3 regions of the Kitasatospora sp. NPDC056531 genome follow, and region 1 is predicted to be linked to each of the others. Evidence: riboswitches for the same ligand, from Rfam matches in the RefSeq annotation. Region 1 holds a riboswitch; each other region holds the start of a gene.
What was found. A riboswitch is a leader RNA that binds a small molecule or an ion and turns the genes downstream of it on or off. The one in region 1 is predicted to bind cyclic di-AMP.
Positions count from the first base shown of each region.

Region 2: linked by a shared signal. The riboswitch ahead of ACFQ87_RS04685 (M23 family metallopeptidase) and the one ahead of ACFQ87_RS42400 (CAP domain-containing protein) in region 1 are both predicted to bind cyclic di-AMP.
Region 3: linked by a shared signal. The riboswitch ahead of ACFQ87_RS04820 (NlpC/P60 family protein) and the one ahead of ACFQ87_RS42400 (CAP domain-containing protein) in region 1 are both predicted to bind cyclic di-AMP.

Region 1 is NZ_JBHTTU010000153.1:719-2,969, reverse strand. It holds partial or broken gene ACFQ87_RS42405 (IS200/IS605 family accessory protein TnpB-related protein) at 1-148, shown strand, start outside; gene ACFQ87_RS42400 (CAP domain-containing protein) at 199-1,212, opposite strand; cyclic di-AMP (ydaO/yuaA leader) riboswitch at 1,215-1,383, opposite strand; gene ACFQ87_RS42395 (helix-turn-helix domain-containing protein) at 1,863-2,251, opposite strand, start outside.
Region 2 is NZ_JBHTTU010000002.1:419,925-422,175, reverse strand. It holds gene ACFQ87_RS04690 (hypothetical protein) at 1-6, shown strand, start outside; gene ACFQ87_RS04685 (M23 family metallopeptidase) at 102-950, opposite strand; cyclic di-AMP (ydaO/yuaA leader) riboswitch at 963-1,121, opposite strand; gene ACFQ87_RS04680 (YiaA/YiaB family inner membrane protein) at 1,318-1,608, shown strand; gene ACFQ87_RS04675 (alpha/beta fold hydrolase) at 1,704-2,251, shown strand, end outside.
Region 3 is NZ_JBHTTU010000003.1:5,449-7,699, forward strand. It holds gene ACFQ87_RS04820 (NlpC/P60 family protein) at 1-1,024, opposite strand, end outside; cyclic di-AMP (ydaO/yuaA leader) riboswitch at 1,035-1,188, opposite strand; gene ACFQ87_RS04825 (NlpC/P60 family protein) at 1,527-2,251, opposite strand, start outside.

The DNA.
Region 1 (2,251 bases):
GACCCGCCGCCCCGTCACGGACCGCGCACACGATGCGCGCCGCCGGACGGGGACCACGAGAACGCGGGCGACCAGTCGGGCATCCACCACCGTTCGGGATGCACGCAGTGATCAGACCTGGGTCCAAGACTCACTCCTGATCACTTAATTGGAACGGTTCGTGGTCAGGGGCCTCGTCCTACGTCCTTGACGGACGGGTCAGTTGGAGAAGTCCTGGGTGAGCCAGACGGTTCCGCTGGCGTCCCGGTGGACGGCGATGCCGATGTGGGTGAACTCGCTGCTGAGGATGTTCTTGCGGTGGCCGTCGTTCGGCGGCGTCTCGTTCAGCATGTCCTGGGTCAGGCTGACCGCCATGGCGGCGATGTCCTGGGCCGAGGTGGAGACCCCGTTGCCGTAGCCTATGTTCTCCCCGACGGCGTTCCACTGGACGCCTGCGGCCGTCTCCCGCGCCCCCAACTCGGCCTCGCCCGGGCACTGGTGGGACATGCCGCAGCCGCCGGCCATCGTCTGGTCGTGGGCCCCGGCGCTGCTGGTCAGCCCCGACGTGATGGTGTAGGCGGGCAGGCCCTGGGCGGCTCGCGCCTGGTTGATCAGTTTGAGGACCTGCTGCACGGCGTCCGAGCTCGAACCGGTCTGCGCGGCCGGGGCGGTGGGGATGGCCGCGGGGGCGGGGGCGTGCGTGGCCGGGGCGGACGGGGACGACGGGGACGACGGCGCGGACGTGTGGGACGCCGGGGTCGGAGCCGGAGCGGAGGGCCGCGCCGAGTGGGAGCCCTGGGGCTCGCCGCCGGGTCGCGCGGCCGCGGATTCCGGAGCGCGGGAGGCCGCGGATTCCGGGGCGCCGGAGGCCGGGGCGCCGGATTCCGGGGCGCCGGAGGCCGGGGCACCGGAGGCCGGGGCACCGGAGGCCGGGGCGGACGGCGACGGTGAGGCTTGCGAGGCTTCGGCCGGGGCCGCAGCGGAGGGCCCCGCGGCGTCCGGGTCGGCCTGGTGGCGGCGCTGACCATCGGAGTCGCTCTGGTGCCGGTGCTGGTGGTGCTCCTGCCACCCGGCGTGGCTCGCGTACGTGTGGGAGCCGGGCGCGGCGGAGGCTCCGCTCGCGCTCAGCAGCGGCAGCATGAGGCCGGCGCCGGCGATCCCGACGGTGGCGGCCAGACGCGGGGTGTGTCTCCGGCGCGCACGGCGATGCCGGCCGGTACCTGAAGTCAGCATGGGGCGTCCCTCTGCGACGCCTGCGAGGTGAGCTGTCGGGTTCGGGCCGTGAGGTAGCCCGGCCGCACGCAGCGGCTTCACCCCTAGCCACACCCGTCTCGTCCGTGAACGGACCGAGCAGGGCGCGGCGAACTACCTGGTTCCCCCGCTCCTGCCCGGTGCACTGCTCGACGTCCGGCCGACCGGTGGACAGGACTCGGCGTCCCGGCGGCAGGGTCCGCAGGTGCGAACAGGTTGCACGCTAGGCAGATCGAGCCGGAAGACACAAGTTCGTATCACGCACATCACATGGACATTCAGCGAAGATCTGATGAAATGCCAAATTAGCTGACAAAGCGCCGCATAAATACCCTAATCGGACAACTCTCCCGGCTGTCGATGCCGGTCGCGACGGCCGCCGCCCGGGGGGCGGGGGCGCACAAGGCAGCTCGCGCGTCACCCCTGCCGATCACGCCTGGTATCTGGAGATCGACGCCCCCGTCCCCATGCCCGAGCCGAAGGAAGAGGGAGAAGGCTGACTTGGAGCTGGCTGGGCAGTGCACCCGGGTCCGCCCTCGCCCGGGCCGGCGCCCACGACTGTGCCGACGCCCTGCTCGCCGACCTCGCCCTCCTCGGCGATCACAGCTCCGAGCCCGCCGAGCACCTGGGACTCAGTCGACGCGGGCGCTGCCGAAGGTGCGGCGGTAGGCGCCGGGGGTGGTGCCGAGGGCGGCGCGGAAGCGGCGGCGCAGGTTGACGGCGGAGGCCAGGCCGACCCGCACGGCGACGGCCTCCACCGGCAGGTCGGTCTGCTCCAGCAGAGCCCGGGCGGCGTCGACGCGCCGGGCCAGCAGCCACTGGCCGGGGCTGGTGCCCAGCTGCTCGGCGAAGCGCCTGGCCAGGGTGCGCCCGGAGAGCCCGGCTCGGGCGGCGAGGTCCTCCACGGCCAGCCGCTCCCCCAGGTGCCCCTCGGTCCACTCCAGCAGCGGGGCCAGCGACTCGTCCGCCCGGGCGGGCACCGGGGAGCCGGGCGGCTGCCAGCCGGGGACGACCACGGTGT
Region 2 (2,251 bases), on a different contig from region 1:
GAGTGAACGGCCGAGGGCCCCGGGTGTCCGGGGCCCTCGGGCGTCGCGTCGGAGGCTCCCGGTTCTCGTCGGGGCTCCCGCCAGGAGTTCAGGGGTTCCCGTCAGGGGTTGAGGCCGCGCTGCTGGAGCCAGGTCTCCGGGTCGACCGGGGCGCCGCCACCCGGGCGGACCTCCAGGTGCAGGTGCGGGCCGGTGACGTTGCCGGTCGCGCCGACCTTGCCGATCTGCTGGCCGGAACCGACCGCGCCGGAGCCCTTGATGATCGAGGAGAGGTGGCAGTACCAGATCTCGGTGCCGTCGGGCAGGGTCTCGACGATCCGGTAGCCGTACGCGCCGGACCAGCCAGCCGAGGTGATGGTGCCCTGGCCCACCGCGTAGACCGGAGTGCCGGTGTCGGCGGCGAAGTCCAGGCCGGTGTGCAGGTGGGCCCAGTAGCGGGCGCTCTGGCCGTAGTGGGCGGAGAGGTTGTAGTCCTTCACCGGCAGGGTGAGGGCAGCGGCCTTGGCACGCTCGGCCTCGGCGGCGGCGCGCTTGGCGTCGGCCTCCTTCGCGGCGGCCTTCGCCTCGGCCTCCTTCGCCGCCTGCAGGCGGGCGCCCTCCTCGGCGGCGGTGCGCTGACTGTCGGCCTGCTGCTGGATGCGGGCGGCGAGCGCGAGGCCGGGGTCGGCGGCGAGGGTGACCGGGGCCTCGTCCGCGGCCTCGACGGCGGGCGCGGCGGCCGGGGTGGCGGAGGCGAAGCCGGTGGCGCCCAGGGTGGCGGCGACGGCGGTGACGCCGAGCAGCGGGGAGGCCCCGCGGGTCTGACGCGGCATCCGGTGGCGGTTGGCCTCGGCCTCCGGAGCGAAGTCGTCGGTGCCGAGCGACTCGGTCCCGTCCGTGCCGGGGTGGTCGAGGAGCTGGGTACCGGCTGCGGGGCCGGCCGGGTGTGCCGGGGTGTGCGTCGACGCCACGGAGGCGCGCTCCTTTCCTTCCTTCGCGCCTACCGGGTTAGCTGACGGGTTCGGAGCAGGAAGGTCTCCTACGGCCGGGCCGGGGCCCCGCCGATTCACCCCAAGGAACGTGGTTCCCCGGCTCCCTGACCTGCCCGGAGGCCGGTCGGCGGGATTAGGCGACGGCGCACGGTGCCGTCTGGGTACGGCGTTGACGACCGCGCTGCGTTATCAAACGTTAATCCTAGGAGGCCCTGATTCCAAGCCATCCGTCCGGGACGGCTGGGGGGCAGGTGGTCGGACGTCAACGAACGACCCATCATTCGCCTAGTCCATCTGAGTACTCCTACTCATGTGCGGCCCGGCCGCGCCGCCGCATCCTGACGCCATGAGCGCACCGATGCAGTCACGCACCACGGCCGCGTACTACGTCCAGGCCGTCCTCTCGTTCGCGATCTCCGGCGGGGCCCTCGCCGTCGGGATCGCCTACCTGCCCGTCGGCGGGTGGACCAGGGCCTTCCTCGGGATCGGCCTCCTCTACACCGTCACCTCCGCCTTCACGCTGGCCAAGGTGATCCGGGACCGACAGGAGTCCTCGGACACCGTCGCCCGGGTCGACCAGGCCCGACTGGAGAAGCTGCTCAGCGAGCACGATCCGTTCCGGGCCGAGGGGGTCTGAGCCGTTCCCGGGACACCGGCAGAAGGGGTTGACGGCTAAGGCTATTAGCCATAGCTTTATGGCTATCGGCAGCACCGACCCCGTGGAGGACCACCGTGAACGGCACCGTCACCCCGAACACCCAGTACCTCGACGTCCCCGGCGGCCGGATCGCCTTCGACGACACCCGGCAGGGCGACGGCACCCCCGTCGTCCTGCTCCCCGGAATGCTCGACAGCCGCCGCGCCTACCGGCACCTGCACCCGCTGCTCACCGCCGCCGGGCGCCGGGTCATCACCATGGACGTGCGCGGCTTCGGCGAGTCCTCGATCGTCTGGGACGACTACAGCCCGGCCGCCGTCGCCACCGACGTCCTCGCCCTGCTCGACCACCTCGGCATCGAGCGGGCCGTCCTGGTCGGGCAGTCCTACACCGGGGCGACCGTGGTCAAGCTCGCCGGGGACGCTCCCCAGCGGGTCGCCGGAATCGCGCTGATCGACGCCTTCGTCGAGCACCGGGCCAACGCCCTGATGCGCGGCGTGATGGCCGTCATGGGCACCGCGATGGTCCACTGGCCGGCCGTCTGGGGTTTCTACCTGCGCAAGATGGCCTTCCCCGGCCCCCGACCCGCCGACCTCGACACGTACGTGGCCGGGCTGGTCGC
Region 3 (2,251 bases), on a different contig from region 1:
AGATCAGCAGGTCGCCGGGCTGAGCCTGGGAGATGTCCGAGCCGATCCGGGTGCCGGCGCCGGCCTGCTCCTGCGAGGTGCGCGGCAGCGACACGCCGACCTGGTTGAACGCCCAGACCATCAGGCCGGAGCAGTCGAAGGAGCCCGGGCCGGTGGCGCCCCAGACGTACGGGCTGCCGACCTTGCTCGCTGCGGCGGCCAGCGCGGCGGCACCGTGCGAGCTGCCGGGGGCGGCCGGCTTGGCGACCGGCGAGGAGGAGGTGGCGGAACCCGAGGAGCCCGAACCCGAGCCGATGTCGGTGCGGCTGCTGTCGCGCGAGGCGCGGTCGGCGGCGGCCTGCTGCTGGGCGGCCTTCGCGGCGGCGTCGGCCTGGGCCTTGGCGTCGGCCGCGGCCTTCTCCTCGGCCTGACGGATCGCCTGGCGCTCCTGCTCGGTCAGGGTGTTGAGCAGGTCCTGCGCGGCCTTCAGCTTGTTCTGGACCTCCTCCTTGGAGGTCTTCAGCTGCTGGGTGGTGGACTCCAGCTCGGCGAGCTTGCCCTGGGCCTCGGTGCGGTCCTGGTCGAGCTTGCGCTGCTCCTCCTGGAGCTGCTTCAGCTGGTTCTTCTGGGTGTCACCGGCCTGGTTGAGCGCACCGGCCTGGTTGAGGAAGTTGTCCGGGCTGGAGGAGAGCATCAGCTGGACGGTCGGGGATATGCCGCCGTTGCGGTACTGCTCCCCGGCGATCTCGGCGAGCCCGCCCTGCATGTCGGTCACCTGGGCCTGCTGCCGGGCCACCTGGTCCTGCAGGCCGGAGACCTGCTTCTCCAGGGCCTGCTGCTTCTCCTGGGCGGCGTTGTACTTCTCGGTCGCCTGCTCGGCCTGCTCGTTGAGCTGGTCGACCTGCTCCTTGACCTGGTCCTTGGTCGGCTGCGGGTCGGCGTGCGCGCCGGACTGCGCGGAGAGGGCAACGGCTGCCGCGGCGACACCGGTCAGGATCGAGACACGGGCGCGGCTGGCGGGCTTGGGACGACGATGGGACGCCACGAAGGCGGACTCCTTCTTCCTACGGCCGCCTACCGGGTGAGCTGACGGGTTCGGGCCGGAAGCATGCCCTACGACGCCTCACGACCGTTCCAGCGGCCGACCTGGCGTCGATTCACCCCGGAGGAACGTGGTTCCCCGGCTCCGCTCCGCAGCGCCCCCGACCACTGGGCTCCCCTGTCGGACAGTCGCTTCGACCTGCCCCGCTGTTTCGCGAACTCGACGGTAACCACCGCCGCCACCCAGGCTGGGTGATCGACAGTGCGGTGGTTCGGGGCACGACCCTAGTAACTGAACCGTGATCCGTTCAAATCCTTGTCAGAAAAAAGACGAAAGATTGCCCGTGTTCTTTTGTGAAAATGACCGATGGTGATCGCCACCGCACGGAAAGCTGATCGGATCTCACCGGCCGACCGCGGAACGGGCAAACCCGAAGCGCCACCCCCGATAGGAGGGTGGCGCGGATCACAGGGCCGGAACCCGGACTTCCCGGCGTGTCGGGGCGTCAGACCCGGCGGATCGTGTTGATCGGCATCGCGTCGGCCTTCATCACCTTCACCACGTCACCGGTGTGCGGCGCGTGGACCACCATGCCGTTGCCGATGTACATCCCGACGTGGTGCCGGTCGCTGCCGTAGATCACCAGGTCGCCCGGCTGGGCCTGGTCCAGCGACGGCACCGCGGTACCGACGTTGCCCTGCTCCTGCGAGGTGCGCGGCAGCGAGACGCCGGCCTGGGAGTACGACCAGACCATCAGGCCCGAGCAGTCGAAGGTGCTCGACCCGGTGGCGCCCCAGACGTACGGCGAGCCCTGCTTGCTCATCGCCTTGGCGACGGCCACGGCCGCGTAGCCGCTGGCCGGCGGCAGGCTGCTGAGGTCGACCCGGGCGCTGCCGCGCGAGGCGCGGTCGTCCTGCTGCTGCTGGGCCTTCAGCGCGGCGCGGTCGGCGGCGCTGAGCGAGTTCAGCAGGTCCTGGGCGGCCTTCAGCTTCTGGTTGACGTCCGACTTGGCCTGGTTCAGGTCCTTGGTGGTGGAGTCCAGCGAGGACAGGACGGCGGCGGCCTCGGCCTTCTCCTGGTCCAGCCGGCGCTGCTGGTCGAGCAGGCCCTTGAGCGCCTCGGTCTGGCTGGCACTGGCCTGCTGGACGCTGGAGGCCTTCTCCAGGTAGCCGGACGGGTCGGAGGAGAGCATCAGCTGGACGGACGGGTCGATGCCGCCGGTGCGGTACT